Regions from separate parts of the Dickeya lacustris genome, predicted to be linked through region 2. Evidence: predicted binding sites of a transcription regulator. Region 2 holds the regulator's gene; the other holds the start of a gene.
What was found. Region 2 encodes CRP, which controls carbon source genes, mostly activating them, when cyclic AMP is high. Its sites were predicted from a motif close to ATGTGANNNNNNTCACAT; they were not measured.
Positions count from the first base shown of each region.

Region 1 (11,562 bases), 1.9 Mb from region 2:
TATTGGGATGTCATCCGACTGATGGATTTTTCCTGGCGTCGGGGAGGGCTACTGCGCGGAGATCGTATTTTTAATCATGTAAAGCATTTGCTACGTACGCAACATATTGAAGAGTGTGCTATCAAGTATGGGGCTGTCGCAACCAATCTGAGTACCGGCCGTGAACTGTGGTTGACGCAAGGTGATTTGCATCTGGCTATTCGTGCTTCATGCAGCATGCCCGGTTTGTTTGCACCCGTTGAATTTGATGGTTATTGGCTGGTTGATGGTGCGGTGGTGAATCCTGTACCGGTGTCGCTGACACGGGCAATGGGAGCAGATATTGTTATTGCGGTAGATTTACAGCACGATGCCAGTTTGCAACATCATGACTTGTTATCCGCCAAACCGTTACCTCCGCCAGAGAGCCTGCTGTCGTCTCATGGCTGGCGGCGACGCATCAGAGAACGTTTGTCTCACCATTTTCAACCAGCCAGCGTCGCACCAACTGCGATGGAGATAATGAGCACCTCCATACAAATATTGGAGAATCGCTTGAAGATGAGTCGTATGGCAGGCGATCCTCCCGATGTATTGATTCAGCCTTATTGCCCGCAAATTGCGACGCTGGATTTTCATCGCGCGCGTGAAGCCATAAGCGCAGGCAGGTTAGCCGTTGAGAAACAACACGATCTCTTGATGGCGCAGATCAATAGAGGTGTATAGCGTGGTTGTTTATTTTGCATACGTCAACACATGACGAAAAGCCGGACAAGGGGTCACTAATGGCGAAGCCACTGGCGGAAAAACATATTTTGATTGTTGAGGATGACGCTGTTTTCCGTTCCGTGCTGACCGGTTATCTGGTGTCGCTGGGGGCAACCATCTGTGAGGCGGATAACGGCAAAGAGGGGCTGGCGAGAATGGCCCAGCGGCCACCGGATTTGATCATCTGCGATCTGAATATGCCGATGATGGGCGGGTTTGAGTTTGTCGAGCGATTACGTTTGCAGGATGCCATCACCCCGGTGCTCGTGGTGTCTGCAACAAATCAACTGGCTGATATTGCGAGAATATTGCGTCTTGGTGTGCAGGATGTGCTGCTTAAACCGATTCATGATTACTCCCGCTTGCGAGAATCTATCATGGCTTGCCTGTATCCAACGATGTTTGCTTCGGTAGCCGATGAAGTTGAGCAACTCATGCAAGATCTGGACGCGTTGAATCGGACTCCTGGCGCCGCGCTGACACTGCTTGCCCAGCTACAGCCTCCGGTTCAACAGACGCTCGCGCAGTGTCGCCTCAATTACCGCCAGCTTACTGCTGCGGATAAGCCCGGCCTGGTGCTAGACAGTGCAGCGCTTTCGGATGATGAACTGGCGTTTTATTGCCTTGATGTGACACAGGCCAGTAATAACCACGGTGTACTGGCTGCCCTGTTGTTACGTTCGCTGTTTAATAGCTTGTTGCAGGAGCATTTAGTGCATCAGCAACAGCGTTTGCCTGAATTGCCGGTGCTGCTTAACCAAGTCAATCAGTTGCTACGGCGGGCCAATCTTCAGGGGCGTTTCCCGCTGCTGGTAGGGTATTATCATCGTGAGCTGAAACGGCTTATTCTGATGTCCGCAGGGCTGAATGCGACGCTCATGACACATGGTCAGCATGTGGAGCTCAACAGTGGTGTACCGCTAGGCACGATGGAAACCGCTTATCTTAATCAACTTAGCGAGCAGTGTGGGGCGTGGGAGTGCCTGGTTTGGGGTCAAGGCGGCCGCTTAAGGCTGATGCTTTCTACAGACTAATCCGATAGCGGGCTGTTTCTCCTATTTCCGGTTGGAGAGCGCTATCGTTATTATTTTTTATTCCCTAGTATGTAGCCGATGGTTCTAAACCTGCTTTTCAGATTGGGCGCGCATCTTGTATTGAACCTGATATACTTTCGCCGTTTTATGCACCGGACAAATAAAGCTCATTATTTGAACGATATATACGAGGTTGTTTATGTCAACTGTTAATAAAAAAGTAAAAAAAGCGGTTATCCCGGTTGCTGGATTGGGAACTCGCATGTTGCCGGCTACTAAAGCTATTCCTAAAGAAATGCTGCCGTTGGTTGATAAGCCGCTCATTCAATATGTGGTGAATGAATGTATTGCTGCGGGTATCAATGAGATTATTTTAGTTACACACTCCTCTAAAAATTCTATTGAAAACCATTTTGATACCAGTTTCGAACTGGAAGCGATGCTGGAAAAACGCGTTCAGCGCCAGTTATTGAAAGAAGTGCAGGCTATTTGTCCTGAGCATGTGACGATTATGCAGGTGCGCCAAGGGCTGGCAAAAGGATTAGGCCATGCGGTGCTGTGTGCGCATCCATTAGTCGGTGATGAACCGGTTGCGGTTATTTTGCCGGACGTCATTATTGATGAATATGAATCAGATCTGAAGAAAGACAATTTAAGCGAGATGTTGCAGCGTTTTTATGGCACGGGCCATAGTCAGATAATGGTTGAGCCGGTTGAAAATGTCAGCAGTTATGGCGTTGTGGATTGCAAAGGCGTTGAATTAAAACCGGGCGACAGTGCGCCAATGGTTGGTGTGGTTGAAAAACCCAAAGCGTCTGAAGCGCCGTCTAATTTGGCTGTCGTTGGTCGTTATGTGTTATCGGCTGAAATCTGGGAACTGCTGAAGAAAACGCAGCCGGGTGCAGGAAATGAAATTCAGTTAACGGATGCGATTGCGATGCTAATGGATACGCAGACCGTTGAAGCATATCACTTGAAAGGCATCAGTCACGATTGTGGTAATAAACTGGGGTATATGGCTGCATTTGTGGAATACGGTCTTCGTCATGACGCATTAGGCGGTGATTTTACTCAGTGGCTGAAACAAGCTGTGGAGCAAGACGCTCATTAATTGATTTCCCTGTGCTTACCATCATTGATGAATAAGCATGGGGAATATTTTTATCTGGTATGTCTCTGACAACTGATAAAGATAAAAAAACACCCCTTCAAGGGGTGTTTTTTTATGTATCACTAAGCGGATATTAGAGCAGGAAATCGTCCAGCGTTTTACCCTGTTCATCAATTGCTTTCTTGATAACGGCAGGGGTGCGGCCTTGGCCGGTCCACGTTTTGACTTCGCCGTTTTCGTCAGTGTATTGATATTTCGCAGGGCGAGCGGCACGTTTCGCTTTACCCACAACTTTGCTTGAGCCAACGGACTGCAGCAGTTCGTTAGGGTCAATACCGTCAGCAATTAACATATCGCGGTATTGCTGTAATTTACGCGTGCGCTCTTCGATTTCCGCCTGTGCCTGGCTTTCTTCTTCGCGGCGTTCATTCACCACGACTTCCAGTTTTTCCAGCATTTCTTCCAGCGTTTCCAGGGTGCATTCTCTTGCCTGGGCGCGCAGAGTACGGATGTTGTTTAGAATCTTAAGTGCTTCGCTCATTGTATTAATCTCAGAATAAATATAATCGGTCACAGTATAGAGATAATAGAGTGCGGTTTTATTTTCTGCAATAGGGAAAATTGTCAGGTTGTTAAAATTTCGCAAATTAAAAGGGCGCAGGCTAACGTCGAACCAATATAAGATTTGAACAAGGCTGCTAATACATTCTCTTAGCACATACCGTCAAACAAATAATCACGCTTGAACGTTACTGCCGTTGTCTGCAAAGGGCGTGGTGATTTTTTATATAGTAACGTCATAAAGTGTTTCATGATATGAAATGTCCACAGCATCTTCAGCGTTTAATCTTCGTCACCTTATCTCGCTATGTTACAATAAATTTAATGATAACGGGTCGGCAAAAGCCGTCGATGAGGCGCTATGGCACAGCTTTACTTTTATTATTCTGCGATGAATGCAGGGAAATCCACCGCATTACTACAGTCTTCATATAACTATCAGGAGCGAGGGATGAAGACGGTAGTATTCACGGCTGAAATAGATAACCGAACCGGGTGTACTGGCGTTGTTAGTTCTCGAATTGGTTTGTCATCACCTGCTTTATTGTTTAATGAACACACTGATTTATTTCTTGAACTGGAGCAAGCGCATCGCAAGCAAACTATTCATTGCGTGTTAATTGATGAAAGTCAGTTTCTGACTCGTGAGCAGGTGAGCGCATTATGTGACGTTGTCGATCAATTAGACATTCCAGTATTGTGCTATGGTCTGCGAACCGATTTCCAGGGGGAATTGTTTAGTGGCAGTCATTATTTATTAGCCTGGGCGGATAAACTGGTTGAGTTGAAAACAGTGTGTCATTGCGGTCGAAAGGCTAATCACGTTTTACGCGTCGATGCGCATGGTAAGCCGATGATTGAAGGTGAGCAGGTCGTTATTGGTGGTAATGAACGTTATGTTTCGGTGTGTCGTAAGCATTATAAACTTGCGCTCGGTTTGACCCGTACAGAATCAGAATAATTTATCTATGACCTGACATGATTTTTGTGTTTGGCAACAGTCAGCAGGGAAACTGCCCCATGATGGTTAATCCGTGGTGATGACTGATGGGCGTTTTATTGGGTGATTTATTTGCTAAAGAGTGGCTGGGCCGATATTCGTTGAATATTTACTATCGCTTATTAGTTATGGTGCGAAGTAAGTGATGGGTGCCTGAACGCAGCGGAAAGGCCCGCGTTATCGCATGCCCAGGAGCACAGCCCAAAACGTGTTGTTAGGCATTTTCCTGCCCCGGCTGTACTGGGGCAGGGTGCGGTGAGAAAACGTGGTTGTCGTAGGTTTTAGAGCGTCTTGCGGTATCTGGAAATGTTGTAAGGATGCAGGGGTGAGATACCGCTATTTTCTCGGATGATGATGGCATGAAACGCATACGCGGAGTCGTTGGCCAGGAAGGTTTTCACATCATCGATGTGAAATCGCGTGCCCTGAGGGAATAAAAAAAGCCCGGTGTGAACCACCGGGCTTTTGGCGTGTTGTCTCAATTAGCGGTTATTAATTAACGGCTTTCTTTTCTTTTTTCTCACTTTTCACCGGCGCGCTGGTTACAGCCGCATCCGTTTTTGCCTCACTGACCGGGTGCTCTACAAATGGGCGGCCATAGAACGAATCCAACAGGATTTGTTTGAGTTCGGCAATCAATGGATAACGTGGGTTAGCACCGGTGCACTGGTCGTCAAAGGCATCTTCAGACAGCTTATCCACACGTGCGAGGAAGTCAGCTTCCTGAACACCGGCTTCGCGGATAGACGCCGGAATGCCCAAATCTTTCTTAATCTCGTCAAGCCACGCCAGCAGTTTTTCAATTTTCTGCGCGGTGCGATCGCCCGGTGCGCCCAGACCCAAATGGTCGGCCACTTCTGCGTAACGACGGCGAGCCTGTGGGCGATCATACTGGCTGAACGCTGTTTGCTTGGTTGGGTTATCATTAGCGTTGTAACGGATAACGTTGCTGATGAGTAACGCATTCGCTAGCCCATGAGGTATATGGAACTCAGAGCCTAATTTATGCGCCATGGAGTGACACACCCCAAGGAAGGCGTTGGCAAAGGCAATACCGGCAATGGTAGCGGCATTGTGAACGCGCTCACGGGCTACCGGGTTTTTAGCGCCTTCACGATAACTGGTCGGCAAATTCTCTTTTAGCAGCTTCAATGCCTGAAGCGCCTGACCATCAGAGTATTCGTTCGCCAGCACGGAAACATAGGCTTCCAGCGCGTGAGTGACCGCATCCAGGCCGCCAAAGGCGCACAAGGACTTGGGCATATTCATGACCAGATTGGCATCGACAATCGCCATATCTGGGGTCAGAGCATAGTCTGCCAGCGGATATTTCTGCCCGGTAGCATCATCGGTAACAACGGCAAATGGCGTGACTTCAGAGCCGGTTCCTGACGTTGTCGTCACCGCGATAAGCTTCGCTTTCACGCCCATTTTCGGGAATTTATGAATACGTTTACGGATATCCATAAAGCGTAACGCCAGTTCTTCGAAGTGGGTATCAGGGTGCTCATACATAACCCACATGATCTTCGCGGCATCCATCGGTGAACCGCCACCCAATGCGATGATGACATCCGGCTTGAAGGCATTCATCTGCTCTGCACCCTTGCGCACAATACTGAGCGTCGGGTCGGCTTCGACTTCAAAGAAGACGTCGGTGTCCAGGCCGTGTTGTTTCAGCACGGAGGTGATCTGGTCAACATAGCCATTGTTAAACAGGAACCGGTCTGTAACGATAAAGGCGCGTTTTGCACCGTCGGTTGCCACTTCATCCAGCGCGATGGGCAGTGAACCACGACGGAAATAGATGGATTTCGGAAGTTTGTGCCACAGCATGTTTTCTGCTCGTTTAGCCACAGTTTTGCGGTTGATCAGATGTTTAGGCCCTACGTTTTCGGAGATAGAGTTGCCTCCCCATGATCCGCAACCCAGTGTCAGTGACGGCGCCAGTTTAAAGTTGTACAAATCGCCGATCCCGCCCTGAGACGCCGGGGTGTTGATAAGGATGCGCGCAGTCTTCATCTTGTCGCCGAAATGGTTGACGCGGTGCGGCTGGTTATCCTGGTCGGTGTACAAACAAGAGGTGTGGCCAATGCCGCCCATGGCAACCAATTTCTCGGCTTTGCTGACCGCATCTTCAAAATCTTTGGCCCGATACATCGCAAGCGTTGGCGAGAGTTTTTCATGAGCGAAAGGCTCTGACTCATCGGCATTAACGACTTCACCAATGAGCACTTTGGTGCTGGCAGGAACATGAATGCCCGCCATCTCTGCAATCTTAATCGCGGGTTGCCCCACAATCGCGGCATTCAACGCGCCATTTTTCAGAATGATGGACTGAACCGCCTGAAGCTCTTTTCCTTTCAGCAGGTAGCCGCCATGTGTGGAGAAACGCTCGCGTACTGCATCATAAATTTCATCAACAACGATAACAGACTGTTCTGATGCACAGATAACGCCGTTATCGAAGGTTTTAGACATCAAAATGGATGCGACCGCGCGTTTAATATCTGCCGTTTCATCTACCACGACCGGTGTGTTGCCCGCACCAACGCCAATAGCCGGTTTCCCAGAACTGTACGCGGCTTTCACCATGCCTGGCCCGCCTGTTGCCAGAATCAGGTTGATGTCAGGGTGGTGCATTAATTGGTTAGAGAGCTCAACAGAAGGCTCATCAATCCAGCCGATAATGTCTTTTGGCGCACCAGCGGCAATCGCGGCCTGCAATACGATATCCGCTGCTTTGTTGGTGGCATTTTTCGCACGCGGGTGGGGGGAGAAAATGATGCCATTACGGGTTTTCAGGCTGATCAGTGCCTTGAAGATAGCGGTTGAGGTTGGGTTGGTGGTCGGCACGATGCCACAGATAATACCAATCGGTTCCGCGATAGTGATGGTGCCGAAGGTATCATCAACGGACAGGACACCGCAGGTCTGCTCATCTTTGTATGCGTTATAGATGTATTCAGAAGCAAAGTGATTTTTGATGACTTTGTCTTCGATGATCCCCATGCCGGACTCGGCCACGGCCATTTTCGCCAATGGAATGCGGGCATCTGCTGCGGCCAGTGCGGCGGCGCGGAAGATGCGATCGACTTGTTCCTGATTAAAATTGGCAAATTCTTGCTGCGCTTTTTTAACGCGCGCGACCAAAGCGTTAAGTTCAGCAACGTTTGTTACGGCCATAATGCTCTCCTGTAATGTTAAGCTTTTTCAGTCAATGGTCAGTCCGGTGAATAGACAGTATAGATAACGGCTGTCCATTTGATGGCAGTGGCATTGTTGGCCTGCCTGCTTAATTTCCATTGACTCAAAAGGCTCGGTTTAATGAAGATCAGACGCTAAAATCGGAAACTTTAGTTTCTCAATGGCCTGATAACCTATTTTTAATAACAAAACCTTGCCAGTTCGCTGTCTTTCCTGATATGTCCGCAGAATACGCCTTTGCTGAGGCTTTTTTTGTGATCAGCCTCTATAAAACTCAATGCTGACTCCATTCAGCATCGCTATTGGTGATGATATCTACCGAGTTTTATTCATTTGTAACAAATAAATCACCAATTAGTGGCGAAGCGCGACGAGAATGTGTCGATAACTGCACTATTGTCGATAGCAGCACGATTAATGTGTCGATAACGCATGTGCTGATAACCGCACGATTGCCGGTCATGGCACTGTCATCGCGGTTCGGCATGCTGTGAAGCGCGATACCGATGTATTGGTAGGGAAAACCCGTGTCACGTTAACAAGGAAAGTATCAGGCATCGGTCGCTGACATCGGTTGACCATAATTTTAGGGGGATATGTGATTCAACCCGTTCTTGATTTGTCCGGTTACATTAAGTTTTTTGTCGGATTATTTGCGCTGATAAACCCGGTCGGTATTTTGCCCATTTTCATTAGCATGACGAATTACCAGGGGAATGAGGGGAGGGCGAAAACCAATCTGACGGCCAATCTATCGGTCGTGATTATTTTGTGGGTCGCCCTGTTTCTTGGCGACAGTATCCTGCGGCTATTTGGTATTTCCATCGACTCCTTTCGTATTGCTGGCGGCATTTTGATTGTGACCATCGCGATGTCGATGATAAGCGGCAAATTGGGTGAGGATAAACAGAATAAGCAGGAAAAAACGGAGACCGCAAATCGCGAGAGTATCGGTGTGGTGCCATTAGCGCTGCCACTGATGGCAGGGCCAGGGGCTATCAGCTCAACCATTGTGTGGAGTTCACGCTATCACGGCTGGCAGAATTTACTGGGATTGTCTGCGGCTATTGCGGTGTTTGCGTTTTGCTGCTGGCTGCTGTTTCGTATTGCGCCAGCCCTGGTTCGATTGCTCGGGCAGACGGGAATCAACGTTGTAACCCGTATCATGGGGTTATTGCTGATGTCGCTTGGGATCGAATTTATTGTCAATGGCATCCGCACGTTGTTCCCTGGCTTGATGTAACGGCGAGGCTGACTACACTTCTTTTTATCCCTGCCTGCTATTCTTCTGATGCTGTTATGCGAGATGGGCATACGCGGCATCAGTGAGAATTATTTATGTTTGTCGTTTGGTATAACTTTTTTTTATTGTTCTATTTATGCCTTAGATAAGCTAATGCGGTGGCAGTGTCTAATTGCCCAGGATTGATAAGCGCCATTAGCGGAGACGCTGTGAATTTATTCACACCACGGGCATTGATGATGACAAAATCATCACTTTGCCTAAGAAGTGTTTTATCGCGTGCTTATTGGGCGTGGTTACGGTTAATTCTTCCATACTCGTATCCTATTGGACAATTCTCTGTCATATGGCGATTTGACCACGAAAGAACCCGTTAGCGATGTTTTTATATCCATCTTTTTATTATGGTTATTTTCTGGTGTTATGGGCGGGAAAAGAAATTTAAGTAACAGGCTATAAAATCTATTGGCGAAGCCGGATTCTTCTGATACGTTCGGCATCACGTTATTTTCTCTCGCTGTTATGGATAAGTTAAATTTATTAGAAGCTTATTCAGATAGTTGCAGAATGAAATAACGTGGCATCAGGGAGGAGAGGAAATGGCTAAAGCTGCCGGGTCCGGGACAGGACAACGGCGGTTTTTGGGTTGCCTGAATGTGTGGGTTTTATCTGCGGTGAGTTTTGAGCTCAGTAGATCTCCTCAGCACATAGGCATGAACCTGCTTGATATGTCGGTTTTTCGAATATAGACAGTAGGTTCCCTGCATAAACCGTTTTGCCGCGATTCATCGACCGACATCGCCAGAACCGTTCCTCTGGTGGCGAGGGTGTCTGTTCGTTTGACGCGTACGAATAAAGTTATGTGCCTGACTGGGTGCGATAACAGTAAAACAGGAGCAAGGTAAATAATGGTAAACAACACAATTAAAAAAAGACTGGCTATCAGTATTCTCGCTGCTATCACAGCGTCAGCCAGTGTTTCCGCCTGGTCTGCAAACGTACCGGCCGGTGTTCAGTTGGCAGAAAAACAAGAGCTGGTTCGCAACAATGGCTCAGAAGTGGCCTCGTTAGACCCGCATAAAATTGAAGGCGTGCCCGAGTCCAATATTTCTCGTGACCTGCTCGAAGGTTTGTTAGTTATCAGCCCGGACGGCCATCCGGCGCCTGGTGTGGCTGAAAGCTGGGATAATAAAGACTTTAAAGTCTGGACATTCCATTTGCGTAAAAATGCCAAATGGTCCAACGGCGATCCGGTCACTGCCAAGGACTTCGTTTACAGTTGGCAGCGTGTGTCTGATCCGAAAACGGCATCCCCTTATGCAAGCTACCTGCAATTCGGCCATATCCTGAATATTGATGATGTTGTCGCCGGTAAAAAAACACCGGATACGCTCGGTGTGAAAGCAATTGATGACAACACCCTCGAAGTGACCCTGAGCGAGCCGGTTCCTTACTTCTATAAACTGTTAGTGCATCCTTCGACGTTCCCGGTAAACAAAAAAGTGGTTGAGCAGTTCGGCGAAAAATGGACGCAGCCGGCGAACTGGGTCGGTAACGGGGCTTATAAGCTGAAAGAGTGGATCGTCAACGAGAAGATTGTTCTTGAGCGCAACCCGAACTATTGGGATAACGCCAATACCGTCATCAATAAAGTCACGTATCTGCCCATCTCTTCTGAAGTAACCGATGTGAACCGCTACCGTAGCGGTGAGATAGACATGACCTATAACAATCTGCCTATCGAACTGTTCCAGAAGCTGAAGAAAGAAATTCCAGGTGAAGTGAAAGCCGATCCGTACCTGTGTACGTATTACTACGAAATTAACGATCAGAAAGCACCATTTACCGATCCTCGCGTTCGTCAGGCGCTGGTTCTCGGCCTGGATCAGGACATTCTGGTTAATAAAGTGAAAGGTCAGGGCGATACGCCAGCATTTGGTTTTACTCCGCCTTATATTGATGGATTGGATGGCAAACTGACACCGCCTGAGTGGGTGAGCTGGTCACGTGAGAAGCGCAATGCTGAGGCGAAAAAATTACTGGCTGAAGCCGGCTTCACCGCAGAGAAACCGCTGACGTTTAACCTGCTGTATAACACCTCCGATCTGCATAAAAAACTGGCGATCGCGGCTTCTTCTATTTGGAAAAACAACATTGGTGTTGAAGCCAAACTGGAGAACCAGGAATGGAAAACCTTCCTGGATAGCCGTCATCAGGGAACGTATGATGTCGCACGTGCGGGCTGGTGTGCTGACTATAACGAACCCAGCACCTTCCTTAACATCATGATTTCTAACAGCAGCAGCAACACGTCTCATTATAAGAGTGCTGACTTTGACAAGCTGATGGCGAAAGCATTGGCGGCCAAAACAGAGGATGAGCGTGCTGCGGCATACAAAGAAGCTGAACAGCTGTTAGAGAAAGATGCAGCGGTGGTTCCGGTTTATTATTATGCGAACACTCGTCTGGTTAAGCCGTATGTCGGCGGCCTGACAGGTAAAGACCCGTTGGATAATATCAACGTTAAAAATCTCTATATTATCAAGCATTAATTAATCAATGGCCGGGCCGCACGACAGTGTGCGGCCCGGTTGTCTGTTTAATAAATGGTCATTATTTTTTTGATAAACCATTGTTTGATAAATAATAGAAGAGAACA
Region 1 covers NZ_CP114280.1:463,469-475,030, reverse strand. Annotated here, with positions in the region: gene rssA (patatin-like phospholipase RssA) at 1-705, shown strand, start outside; gene rssB (two-component system response regulator RssB) at 765-1,781, shown strand; gene galU (UTP--glucose-1-phosphate uridylyltransferase GalU) at 1,981-2,892, shown strand; gene hns (histone-like nucleoid-structuring protein H-NS) at 3,026-3,433, opposite strand; gene O1Q98_RS02110 (thymidine kinase) at 3,815-4,414, shown strand; gene adhE (bifunctional acetaldehyde-CoA/alcohol dehydrogenase) at 4,946-7,639, opposite strand; gene O1Q98_RS02100 (YchE family NAAT transporter) at 8,259-8,903, shown strand; gene oppA (oligopeptide ABC transporter substrate-binding protein OppA) at 9,812-11,455, shown strand.
Region 1: the regulator CRP is predicted to act here: its motif matches at 8,093-8,110, upstream of O1Q98_RS02100 (YchE family NAAT transporter).

Region 2 (11,562 bases):
TGGAAACGGGCCTGCGTTTTGCCGTCGCCATTCAGGTGATTGTTGCGGGCGTGCGTATGTTTGTGGCCGAACTTTCCGAAGCGTTTAAAGGCATTTCCGAACGCGTGATCCCCAATGCGGTGCTGGCGATTGACTGCGCGGCTATCTACGCCTATTCGCCGAATGCAATGGTGTTCGGTTTTATCTGGGGGACGCTGGGCCAGTTCCTTGCCGTACTTGGCCTGTTACTGTGCCACTCCTCCATCATGATAATCCCCGGTTTTATTCCGATGTTCTTCTCCAATGCCACCATCGGCGTGTTCGCCAACCACTTTGGCGGCTGGCGCGCGGTGATGAAAATCTGCTTTGTGATGGGGATTATTGAGGTGCTGGGCTCCGCCTGGGCGATTCACCTGTTTGCCCAGAACGGCGCCAGTTTTAATGGCTGGATGGGGATGGCGGACTGGGCGCTGGTGTTCCCGGCCATCATGCAGGGGCTGTCGTTCTCTTCGCTGTTCTTTGTGTTACTGCTGGCCGGTGCGCTGGTCTACATGTACTTCGCATCACGCACGCTGCGCGCAGAGGAAGATTCGGCGCAGCCGGTGGCCAGCGAAGCTACAGCGGGCCACGATAATATGCCCAGCCGCGATGCGGATACCCAGCCGGTGAGCGCTGCGAATGCGAACGCTCGGGTGGTGCGTATTCTGGCAGTATGCGGTAACGGCCAGGGTTCTTCGATGATGATGAAAATGAAGATAGGCAAGTTCCTTGAACAACGGGGAGTGCCGCACATCATGGATTCCTGCGCTGTGGCAGATTACAAGACCAAACTGCCAACCACCGACATTATCGTTTCCTCGAAGCATCTGGCGGGTGAAATGAGCCCCGGTGACGGCAAGTTTGTACTGGGCGTGCAGAACATGCTCAACCCAAATTCTTTCGGTGATGAGTTGCTAGGCCTTATCAAGAAAAACTTTGCCGGTTAATCACGCGTGCCTTCCTTGCTGCGTCAGGAAGGCCTAAGGAGAAGGACATGAAATTCAAACAATCGTTAATCGACAATAACTCCGTATTGCTTAATGCCAGCGCCGCTGACTGGCGTGATGCCATCAAACTGGGTACGGATATGTTGATTGCGTCCGGCGCTGTTGAGCCGCGTTATCACGAGGCGATTATCAGCAGTATCGAGAAAATGGGCCCGTATATCGTGATTGCGCCGCAATTCGCCATGCCGCACGCCCGGCCGGAAAACGGCGTGAATCGCACCGCCTTTGCGCTGGTGACATTGACCACGCCGGTGAAATTTGACGGTGAAGATGAACCGGTGGATGTGCTGGTGACGCTGGCGGGCAGCACCTCGGATGAACACATGGAAGGGTTGATGGAAGTGACCCAGGTGTTGGAAGACGAGAACAGCGACACCGGGATAAACCTTGATAAATTGCGGGTATGCACCAGCCGCGAAGAGGTCTTTAGCGTAATTGATAAGGCGCTGGCACAGCCTGCCTGAGCCGTAATAAGGCGCTCCGTGTCAGGGGCGCAGGAGAGAATCATGATGTACCAGCAATTGAAGGCTATCGTACTGCAAGCCAACCTGTTGCTTCCCCGGCACGGCCTGGTGACGTTGACCTGGGGCAATGTTTCGCAGATTGATCGCTCGCTTGGGGTTATCGCCATCAAACCGTCGGGCGTCTCGTATGAGCAGATGACGCTGGACGATATCGTGGTGGTAGACATGGACGGGCGTGTGGTGGAAGGGCACCTTAACCCTTCCAGCGATACGGCCACCCATCTGGCGTTGTACCAGGCGTTTAGCGGTATCGGCGGTATTGTGCATACCCATTCACGCCACGGCACTATCTGGGCACAGGCGGGGCTGGACATCCCGGCGCTGGGCACCACCCATGCCGACTATTTCTATGGCGATATTCCCTGCACCCGCGCGTTGAGCGAGCAGGAAATTGCCTGTGAGTATGAGAAAAACACCGGCGCGGTGATTGTCGAAGAGTTTCAGCGCCGGGATCTCGACCCGCTGGCCGTACCGGGTGCGGTGATAACCGGGCATGCGCCCTTCTGCTGGGGGAAAAACGCGATGGATGCAGTACACAATGCGCTGGTGCTCGAAGAGGTGGCGGCGATGGCGCTGTCTACCCGCTTGCTTAATCCGACGATTCATATCGATCAGGCGCTTTCTGATAAACACTATTTCAGAAAACATGGCGCGAATGCTTATTACGGCCAGCGTTAAAGCTTATTTATTTTTAACCGGTGGTTATTTTTAAACAGTAGTTATTTTTAAACAATATTTATTTCCAGGCTTTATTATTTTTAAGCTTTATTACGTTTAAACCTTATTGCTTTTATTCATCGACGGTCTGCGCCAGCGACCTGAAATAGTGTATTGAGAACCATTGAAATAAATAGTGGCATCAGGCCACGGGCCGCGCTCGCTCGCAATCCGGTGATTTCACTATTTTCACTCTTGGAGAGGAATCAGTTATGACTAAACCTATGCTGCAAATCGCCCTGGACTCGACTGACCTGGCAACAGCGATTGAGATTGCTGACCGCGTCAGCGGGTTTGTTGAAGTCATTGAGGTAGGCACCATTCTGGCCTTTGCTGAAGGCATGACGGCGGTGCGCACGCTGCGTGAGCGCCACCCCAAACACATTATTGTGTGTGATATGAAAACCACCGATGGCGGCGCTATTTTGGCACGCATGGCATTCTCTGCCGGGGCGAACTGGATAACCGTTTCAGCGGCGGCGCACGTTGCCACTATTGCGGCCTGCAAAAAAGTGGCCGATGAGTTTGGCGGGGAAATCCAGATTGAACTGTATGGCAACTGGAACCTTGATGATGCCCGTCAGTGGGTCGATATGGGCATTACGCAGGCGATTTATCACCGCTCGCGCGATGCCGAGCTCGCCGGGGTCAACTGGACGCATGACGATCTTGGCCGGATGCGCGCGCTGTCTGAGTTGGGGCTGGAGCTGTCAATTACCGGCGGTATTGTGCCGCAGGATATTCATCTGTTTGAGGGGATTAGCGCCAAGACCTTTATTGCTGGCCGTGCGCTGGCGTCTGAGAGCGGTAAAGCGACGGCTGAGGCTCTGCGCACCGAGATCAATAAATACTGGTCGTAACGCGTCGCCCGCGACACTCACCGATACGCAAAATAAGCAGGGCGGCCATTGGCCGCCCTTGCTGATATTAAAAAACCCGTTCAGATGGAAAACGGGCTGACGCCCGATCAGCGCGTGCCGTAAACCACGATGGTTTTACCGTGAGCGGAGATAAGATTCTGGTCTTCCAGCATTTTCAGGATACGACCGACAGTTTCACGGGAACAGCCGACTATCTGGCCTATCTCCTGACGGGTAATCTTGATCTGCATACCATCCGGGTGGGTCATGGCATCCGGTTGTTTGGCCAGATTCAGTAAGGTCTGTGCGATACGCCCTGTGACATCCAAAAATGCCAGATTGCCGACTTTCTGCGAGGTGACTTGCAGGCGACGGGCCATCTGCGAGGAGAGGCGCATCAGAATATCCGGGTTAACCTGGATAAGCTGGCGGAATTTTTTGTAGGAAATTTCAGCGACTTCACAGGCAGTTTTTGCCCGAACCCATGCACTGCGCTCCTGCCCATCTTCAAACAAGCCAAGCTCGCCGATAAAATCGCCCTGATTCAGATAAGACAGAATCATTTCCTTGCCTTCTTCATCCTTAATCAGCACGGCAACCGAGCCTTTTACGATGTAGTAAAGCGTCTCTGCTTTTTCACCCTGATGGATCAGAGTGCTCTTCGATGGGTACTTGTGAATGTGACAATGAGAAAGGAACCATTCGAGAGTCGGGTCTGTTTGCGGTTTGCCGAGAACCATTCGCTGTTATCCTCTGTTGTAATTCACTGCGCAAATCACAGGGCTCAGAGTTCCCTGTACGGCGTGATAACATAGTTATAATTCAAATTCCGTCCTGGCGGAATGACGTCAGGGATGATACGGAGACGGTCTATCAATGACGCCGGTAAACCGATGGCAGTCAGGCAGCAGCCCGACACACACGGGTTTACGTCCTCCGTTTGTAACACAGGTTGAGTGTAGTGTCTCGTGTTGTCTCGCTTCAGCATGATTAAGCTCTGATTATCAGGCTTTTTTGTACATGAGCGGTGCAAAATTTCAAAAATAGTTGATTGAGGGCAAAATTATGCAGGCTCGGGTGAAGTGGGTTGAGGGATTGACGTTTTTAGGTGAGTCCGCATCCGGTCATCAGGTGCTGATGGATGGCAATTCAGGCGATAAAGCGCCCAGCCCGATGGAAATGGTGCTGATGGCAGCGGGCAGCTGTAGCGCCATTGATGTGGTCTCCATACTGCAAAAAGGTCGCCATGACGTAACGGATTGCGAAGTGCGTTTGAGCGCCGAGCGGCGTGAAGAGGCGCCGCGCCTGTTCACCGCTATCAATCTGCACTTTATCGTCACGGGCAACGCGCTATCGGAAAAAGCCGTTGAGCGCGCGGTGTCGCTGTCAGCGGAAAAATACTGCTCGGTGGCGCTGATGCTGGAAAAAGCGGTGCAGATAACGCACAGCCATGAAGTGGTAGCGCAGGGTTAACGCACCGGCTCGCGGCGGCTTCATCGCCGTCGCACCGTGTCAGGCAAGGCCATTACCCGTAATCAGTCGCCGCACCAGCGGTGTCATAATCAGCTCCATCGCCAGCCCCATTTTGCCGCCCGGCACCACCAGCGTATTGATGTGTGAAATAAACGACCCCTGTAGCATCGCCAGCAGATAGGGGTAATCCATGTTGTCCAGCCCCTGAAAATGAATCACCACAAAGCTTTCATCCATTGAGGGAATGGCTTTGGCGGCAAACGGATTCGAGGTGTCAACCGTCGGGACACGCTGAAAGTTGATATGGGTGCGGGAAAACTGCGGGGTGATATAGGTGATGTAATCCTCCATTGAGCGCACCACCGAGTCCATCACCGCTTCGCGCGAATGGCCGCGCTCGTTGATGTCACGCACCAGTTTTTGTATCCACTCCAGATTGACGATAGGCACCACCCCCACCAGCAGGTCAACGTGCTGTGCGACGTTATGCTGGGCGGTAACAACGCCGCCATGCAGCCCCTCATAAAACAGCAGGTCGGTCGGCTGCGGCATCGGCTCCCAGGGCGTAAATGTTCCCGGCACCTGATGGTAGGGAATGGCCTCATCATAGGTGTGCAGGTATTTGCGGGTCTGGCCGGTGCCGGTGCGACCGTAATCGATAAATGCCTGCTCCAGTTGGCTAAAGTCATTGGCTTCCGGCCCAAAATAACTGATATGACGACCCACATCGCGCGCTTTACGGATAGCCATATCCATTTCCGGTCGGGTATAGCGGTGATAACTGTCGCCGTCTACCAGCGCGGCGCGCAGGTTAAGTTGCTGGAAAATTTTGCGAAATGCCAGGCTGGTGGTGGTGGTTCCGGCGCCGCTGGAACCGGTGACTGCGATAATCGGGTGCTGATGTGACATGCAAACCTCCGCTGATTGATGCTGCGAAACCGGGCCATCCTGGTGCGATAACCGTTGTTGTGATTAAGCGTTGTTATTATTGAGGACGTTCTGATGCCGGGCGCTATCGGAAAGCCGCTGTCGCCAGACGGGTTTCCTTCGGCCCGCCTATCTGCCGTGATAACCAGATCGTGATAAACCGATCGTTATAACCGAATTCCTGCTGGCCGTCAGGCGTCTGCGGCCATTGTTAGCCTATTTGCCGCTTGCCGCCACGCCAATTTGCGTTTGGCGCAATTCATCTCATCATGCGTTGCGCTCAGTGCGGCCAAGCTGGTTGCGCGGCATGATATTGACGGTTTCATGCAGTTCAGACCACACCAGCACTACCTCGCCCTGACGGAGTTGCTGCTCGACGGCGGCAACTTTCTCCTCAAGCGAGCGTTCATGCTCGCCGTAATCGGTGCCTTCGCGCAGCACAAAGGCTTCAATCAGGTTTTGTAGCGTGGGGGCCGCCAGTTCCTGCCAGGGGATTATCATGGTGTTAGCTCCGGTTGGGTTCCAGATAGGTCGTCAGCCAGTCGGGGACGCACTGCTCCAGCCATAATTGTGGCTGACGCCAGGTGCCGCTGACAAAACCGACATGGCCACCGTGTTCGGTCAGGTAATAATGGATGTTGTCCGGCAATTGCGACAGTTCGGGAATGACATCGGCGGTCATGAATGGGTCATCTTTGGCATGAACCACCAACAAGGGCTGGCGAATCTGCGCCAGTCGCGGCAGCGCGCTGCTGCGCCGGTAGTAATCATCGGCATCGGCAAACCCGTGTAACTGTGCCGTGACGAGCTGGTCGAACTCTTTGAGATGACGTATTTTGCGCAGCCGCTCGGCGGAAACCGGCAGGCAGTTCGGGTAGGCGGCAAGCTTACGCAAGGCATTGCGGCGCAACAAATTGAGCAAATAGCCCTGATAAACGCGCGAGAATCCGCGCTCTAGCCGACGGCTGCACGGCTCGAGCTGTAACGGCGCGGAGATAATCGCCGCGACGTCAGGCCGGTGAGCGCTATCCTGTCGGCTCAACAGGCAAGCCAGCATGTTGCCGCCAAGAGAGACGCCGATGGCCGCAGTAGGCACGCTGCCGAAGGTGTGTGAGAGCCAGCCAAGGAAGTAGCTGGCATCATCGGTTTCCCCGGCGTGATAGCCCCGTGCCATACGGTTGGGCTGGCGGCCACAGCCGCGAAAATGCATCACCACCGCCAGCCAGCCGCGTTGCTGACAGGCGGCCATCATGCCGTGGGCGTAAGGGCTGTGAAAACTGCCCTCAAGACCATGAAACAGCACCACGCGGGGTTTGTGTCGCGCCGCTTGCGGGTCTTCACTCCAGGCCAGCTCAACGAAATCGCCGTCTGGCAGCGTCAGCGTCTGCCAGAGGGGCTGAAGTACCGGGCGGCGGCGCAGCAAGCGCGGCAGCATAGTCTGCAAGTGGGGGTTGCTCACCCCAGCCAGGGGCTGAAACAGCGAATTACGGTGTGAAATACGGTTCATAAACGGTGAATGATGCGTTATGTGTCGTGATGAAGCGGTGCCCCTGCATGGGGGAGACCGGGCGAAAAGCTTGTCTGTGCCAGGGTGCGCTGCTAGCTTGATGGTTTCATACCAAATTCATACCTGTTAAGGGATTGCCGTTTCATGGAGCACGTTAGCCTGTTTCTCTCAATGCTCGGTTTTTTGTGGGTCGCTGCAATTACACCGGGCCCTAATAATATGCTACTTACCGCCTCGGCGGCCAATTTTGGTCTGTGGCGATCGATGCCGCTGATGATAGGCATCATGCTGGGTATGCAAAGCATGTTGCTGCTGGTGGCGCTGGGATTAGGCAGCCTGACTCTGCTCTACCCGACGCTGCATCTGGCCTTAAAGGTGCTAGGGAGCCTCTACCTGCTCTGGCTGTCATGGAAAATCGCCACCGCCGCTTATGAACGGCTTGATACCGACAGCGCACCTTCACGGCCAATGCCGTTCTATCAGGGCGGGCTGTTGCAGTTTTTGAACCCGAAGGCCTGGTTAATGGCTCTGGGCGCCGTCGCCGGTTTTAGCCTCGCCGGTGAAGGGTATGTCGGCTCGGTGGTTGCCATCAGTATTGCGATGTTCAGCGTTAATCTGGTGGCCGGGTTTATCTGGTTAGGGTTTGGCGCGCTGATAGGCCGCCTGCTGCAAAGCCCGCGCGCCTGGAAAATATTCAATCTGGCGATGGGCGTGCTGACGGCCACCTGCGTGTTGATGGTCTGGCACTAGCCTTGAGTGACGCACGGCGGGCTTTCAGGCCGCGCCGTGATTAACGCCGGTGTATGCCTTACGCCGGGTTTTCCGCTTCACGCAGGAACTGCTCAAGCTGCTCTTGCGCGTCCAGCCACGCCATTTCCGCGTCTTCCAGTGCGGTTTTGGTGCTGCTTTGCTGTTGCAGGCAGTCGGTTAGCTCGCTTTTACGGCTGGCATCGTAAAGGGCGCTATCCGAAAGGCGCTCTTCCAGCGTACTGAGCGTGGCCTGCAGTTTCTCCATTTGCTGTTCAAGCTGGCTGATTTGCTTACGCAATGGTTGCGTGAGCGTGCGCAGCTCCGCCTCCCGGCGCTTTTGCTCTTTGCGCGATTGCGCGCTGTTAGCGGCATTCTCTTTCGGCGTGCTCTCGGCGCTGCTGTCCTGCTTTTGCGCATCCAGCAGCCATTGCTGATAGTCCTCCAGATCGCCGTCAAACGGCTCGACTTTGCCGCCGTGTACCAGATAGAGATCATCGGTGGTCGAACGGATAAGGTGCCTGTCGTGCGACACCACCACCAGCGCGCCTTCAAAATCAATCAATGCTTCGGTTAGCGCCTGACGCATATCGAGGTCAAGGTGGTTGGTCGGTTCATCGAGCAGCAACAGGTTCGGGCGCTGCCAGACGATGAGCGCCAGCACCAGCCGCGCTTTTTCACCACCGGAAAAGCGCTCGGTGTGCTCGGTGACTTTATCGCCGCGAAAACCGAAACCGCCCAGATAATCACGCAGTTGCTGCTCGGTTTCCCGGTCGGCCAGGCGGGTCAGGTGCTGGAGCGGTGATTCGTCTGCGCGCAGAAACTCCAGTTGATGCTGGGCGAAATAACCAAGGCGCACGCCTTTGGCCAAGCCAATATCACCGCTAAAGGGCTGGATTTCACCGGCGAGCAGTTTGATAAGCGTCGATTTCCCGGCCCCGTTGTGACCCAGTAAACCGATACGCGAGCCCGGCACCAGATTAAGTTTGATGGAGTCGAGGATCAGGCGGTCGCCATAGCCAGCGCTGACTTTTTCCATACGCAACAGCGGGTTGGGCAATGCTTCTGGCACCCGGAAACTGAAGCGGAACGGGTTATCGACATGCGCAGGCGCAATCAGCTCCATGCGCTCCAGCATCTTGATGCGGCTTTGCGCCTGCTTGGCTTTGCTGGCCTTGGCGCGAAAGCGGTCGATGTAGTGTTGCAGGTGAGTGACGCGCTCTTGCTGGTGCTCGTAGAGCGCCTGCTGCTGGGCCAGCCGCGTCGCACGTTGCTGCTCAAACGAGGTGTAATTGCCGGTGTACTCAAACAGCGTTTCCTGCTCAATATGCAGGATTTTATTGGCAATCGGGTCAAGAAAGTCGCGGTCATGGGAGATAAGCACCAGTGTGCCGGGGTAGTTTTTCAGCCATTTCTCCAGCCAGATAACCGCATCCAAATCCAGGTGGTTGGTCGGTTCGTCGAGCAGCAGCAAGTCAGAGCGGCAAATCAGCGCCTGCGCCAGATTCAGGCGCATACGCCAGCCGCCGGAGAAATCGCTGACGGAACGTTGCAATTGTTCTTGCTGAAAACCGAGCCCGTTGAGAAGGCTGGCGGCGCGAGACTGGATTGTCCAGGCTTGTATCGCATCCAGCTTGCCGTGCAAGGTGGCGATGGCATGACCATCATTGTGCGCATTGGCCGCCTCAAGCCCGGCTTCCAACTGCCGGAACTCACGATCGCCGTCAATCACATAGTCAATCGCGGAGCGCGCCAGCGCGGGGGTCTCCTGATTTACCCAGGCCAGCGCCCAGTTTTGTGGAAACGTCATGTTGCCGCCATCGGCGCTGATTTCCCCTTTCAGCAGTGACAACAGGGTTGATTTGCCACAACCATTTTTTCCCACCAGGCCCACTTTCTGGCCGGGGTTAATCGTGGCGGAGGCATTGTCCAGCAGTACCCGTGTACCGCGTCGAATTTGCAGTGAAGAGAAAACAATCATAACGCGCCAAATGTTCAAATATGTTAAATTACTGAGTAACTAACAGGACGCTGACGTCCTGCCTTAATTAATTGTTGCTCGTATTACTGCACCGCATGGTAGCCGAAAATACCGACAATGACGACGCCTTGGAGGGGAATGATGTTGCAGCCACCGAAGATTTTGCTGCTGTTTGCCCATCCTGAATCACAGAGTTCGGTTGCGAATAAGCTGTTATTGCATTACGCCCGCCAGTGCGGGCATGTCACTGTGCACGATCTTTATGCACATTACCCCGATTTTTTTATCGATATTCACCATGAGCAGCAGTTGCTGCGTGAACATCAACTGATCGTCTTTCAGCACCCGCTTTACACCTACAGTTGCCCGGCGCTGCTCAAAGAGTGGATGGACAGGGTGCTGACGCGTGGCTTTGCCAATGGCGTCGGCGGTACGGCGCTGACGGGCAAGTATTGGCGTTCGGTTGTCACCACCGGAGAGCAGGAGGATGCCTATCATGCTTCTGGTGTTAATCGCTACACCATGGATGATGTTTTAAGGCCGTTTGAGATGACGGCGGCCATGTGCCACATGAATTGGCTCTCGCCACTGGTGATTTACTGGGCCCGGCGCTTACCGCCCGGGGTGTTGCAAGACCATGCCAGAGCCTATGGCGACTGGCTGGCGTCACCCTTGTTGCCGGGGGATCTCTAGAGCATGGAAACGTCCTCTTCATTGCTAAATGCGGGTGTGTTGTTTTTATTTGTCGCCGTGTTGATGGTGCCGATTGCCGCACGGCTGGGGATTGGCGCGGTGCTGGGCTATTTGCTGGCCGGGATTGCCATTGGCCCGTGGGGGCTGGGGTTTATTCGTGATGTCGATGCCATTTTGCATTTTTCCGAGCTGGGTGTTGTGTTTCTGATGTTTATCATCGGCCTGGAACTGGAGCCGGATAAACTGTGGCGCTTACGGCGTTCTATTTTTGGCATTGGTGCCGCACAGGTGCTGATTTGCGCCGCCGCGCTGGGCGGCGTGTTGTATCTGAACCGCTTTTCCTGGCAATCGGCGTTGATTGGCGGCATTGGGCTGGCGATGTCGTCTACTGCCATTGCGCTGCAATTGATGCGCGAGAAGGGCATGAATCGCAATGAAGCCGGTCAACTCGGCTTCTCGGTGCTGCTGTTTCAGGATTTGGCGGTGATCCCGGCATTGGCCTTGATTCCCGTGCTGGCGGGGGTGCAAGGCGAACTGGATGACTGGAATCAGGTTGGGCTGAAAGTGATGGCCTTTGGCGGCATGCTCATCGGTGGCCGCTATCTGGTGCGGCCGTTGTTCCGCTTTATTGCCGCATCCGGGGTGCGAGAGGTGTTTACTGCCGCCGCCCTGCTGTTGGTATTAGGCTCTGCGCTGTTTATGGATGCGTTGGGGCTGTCGATGGCGCTTGGCACCTTTATCGCGGGGGTGTTGCTGGCAGAAAGCGAGTACCGCCACGAGCTGGAGATAGCCATTGAGCCGTTCAAAGGGCTGCTGCTGGGGCTGTTTTTCATCTCGGTGGGCATGGCGCTGAATCTGGGTGTGCTGTACGCCAATATTTTGATGGTGCTGTCAGCGGTGGCGATTCTGGTGGTGGCCAAGGGGCTGATTTTGTACCTGCTGGCCCGTGTTTATGGTTTGCGTTCTTCCGAGCGTTTGCAATTCGCCGGGGTATTGAGCCAGGGCGGTGAATTTGCGTTTGTGCTGTTTTCCTCGGCGGCGGCCCATAAAGTGCTAAAAGGTGCGCAATTGCCGCTGTTACTGGTGACGGTCACATTATCCATGATGG
Region 2 covers NZ_CP114280.1:2,970,471-2,982,032, forward strand. Annotated here, with positions in the region: partial or broken gene O1Q98_RS13430 (PTS ascorbate-specific subunit IIBC) at 1-965, shown strand, start outside; gene O1Q98_RS13435 (PTS sugar transporter subunit IIA) at 1,013-1,489, shown strand; gene O1Q98_RS13440 (L-ribulose-5-phosphate 4-epimerase) at 1,535-2,227, shown strand; gene O1Q98_RS13445 (3-keto-L-gulonate-6-phosphate decarboxylase UlaD) at 2,479-3,126, shown strand; gene crp (cAMP-activated global transcriptional regulator CRP) at 3,234-3,866, opposite strand; gene O1Q98_RS13455 (OsmC family protein) at 4,192-4,599, shown strand; gene O1Q98_RS13460 (phosphoribulokinase) at 4,639-5,508, opposite strand; gene O1Q98_RS13465 (YheU family protein) at 5,794-6,027, opposite strand; gene O1Q98_RS13470 (hydrolase) at 6,032-7,033, opposite strand; gene O1Q98_RS13475 (LysE family translocator) at 7,178-7,783, shown strand; gene O1Q98_RS13480 (ABC transporter ATP-binding protein) at 7,842-9,761, opposite strand; gene kefG (glutathione-regulated potassium-efflux system ancillary protein KefG) at 9,903-10,454, shown strand; gene kefB (glutathione-regulated potassium-efflux system protein KefB) at 10,458-11,562, shown strand, end outside.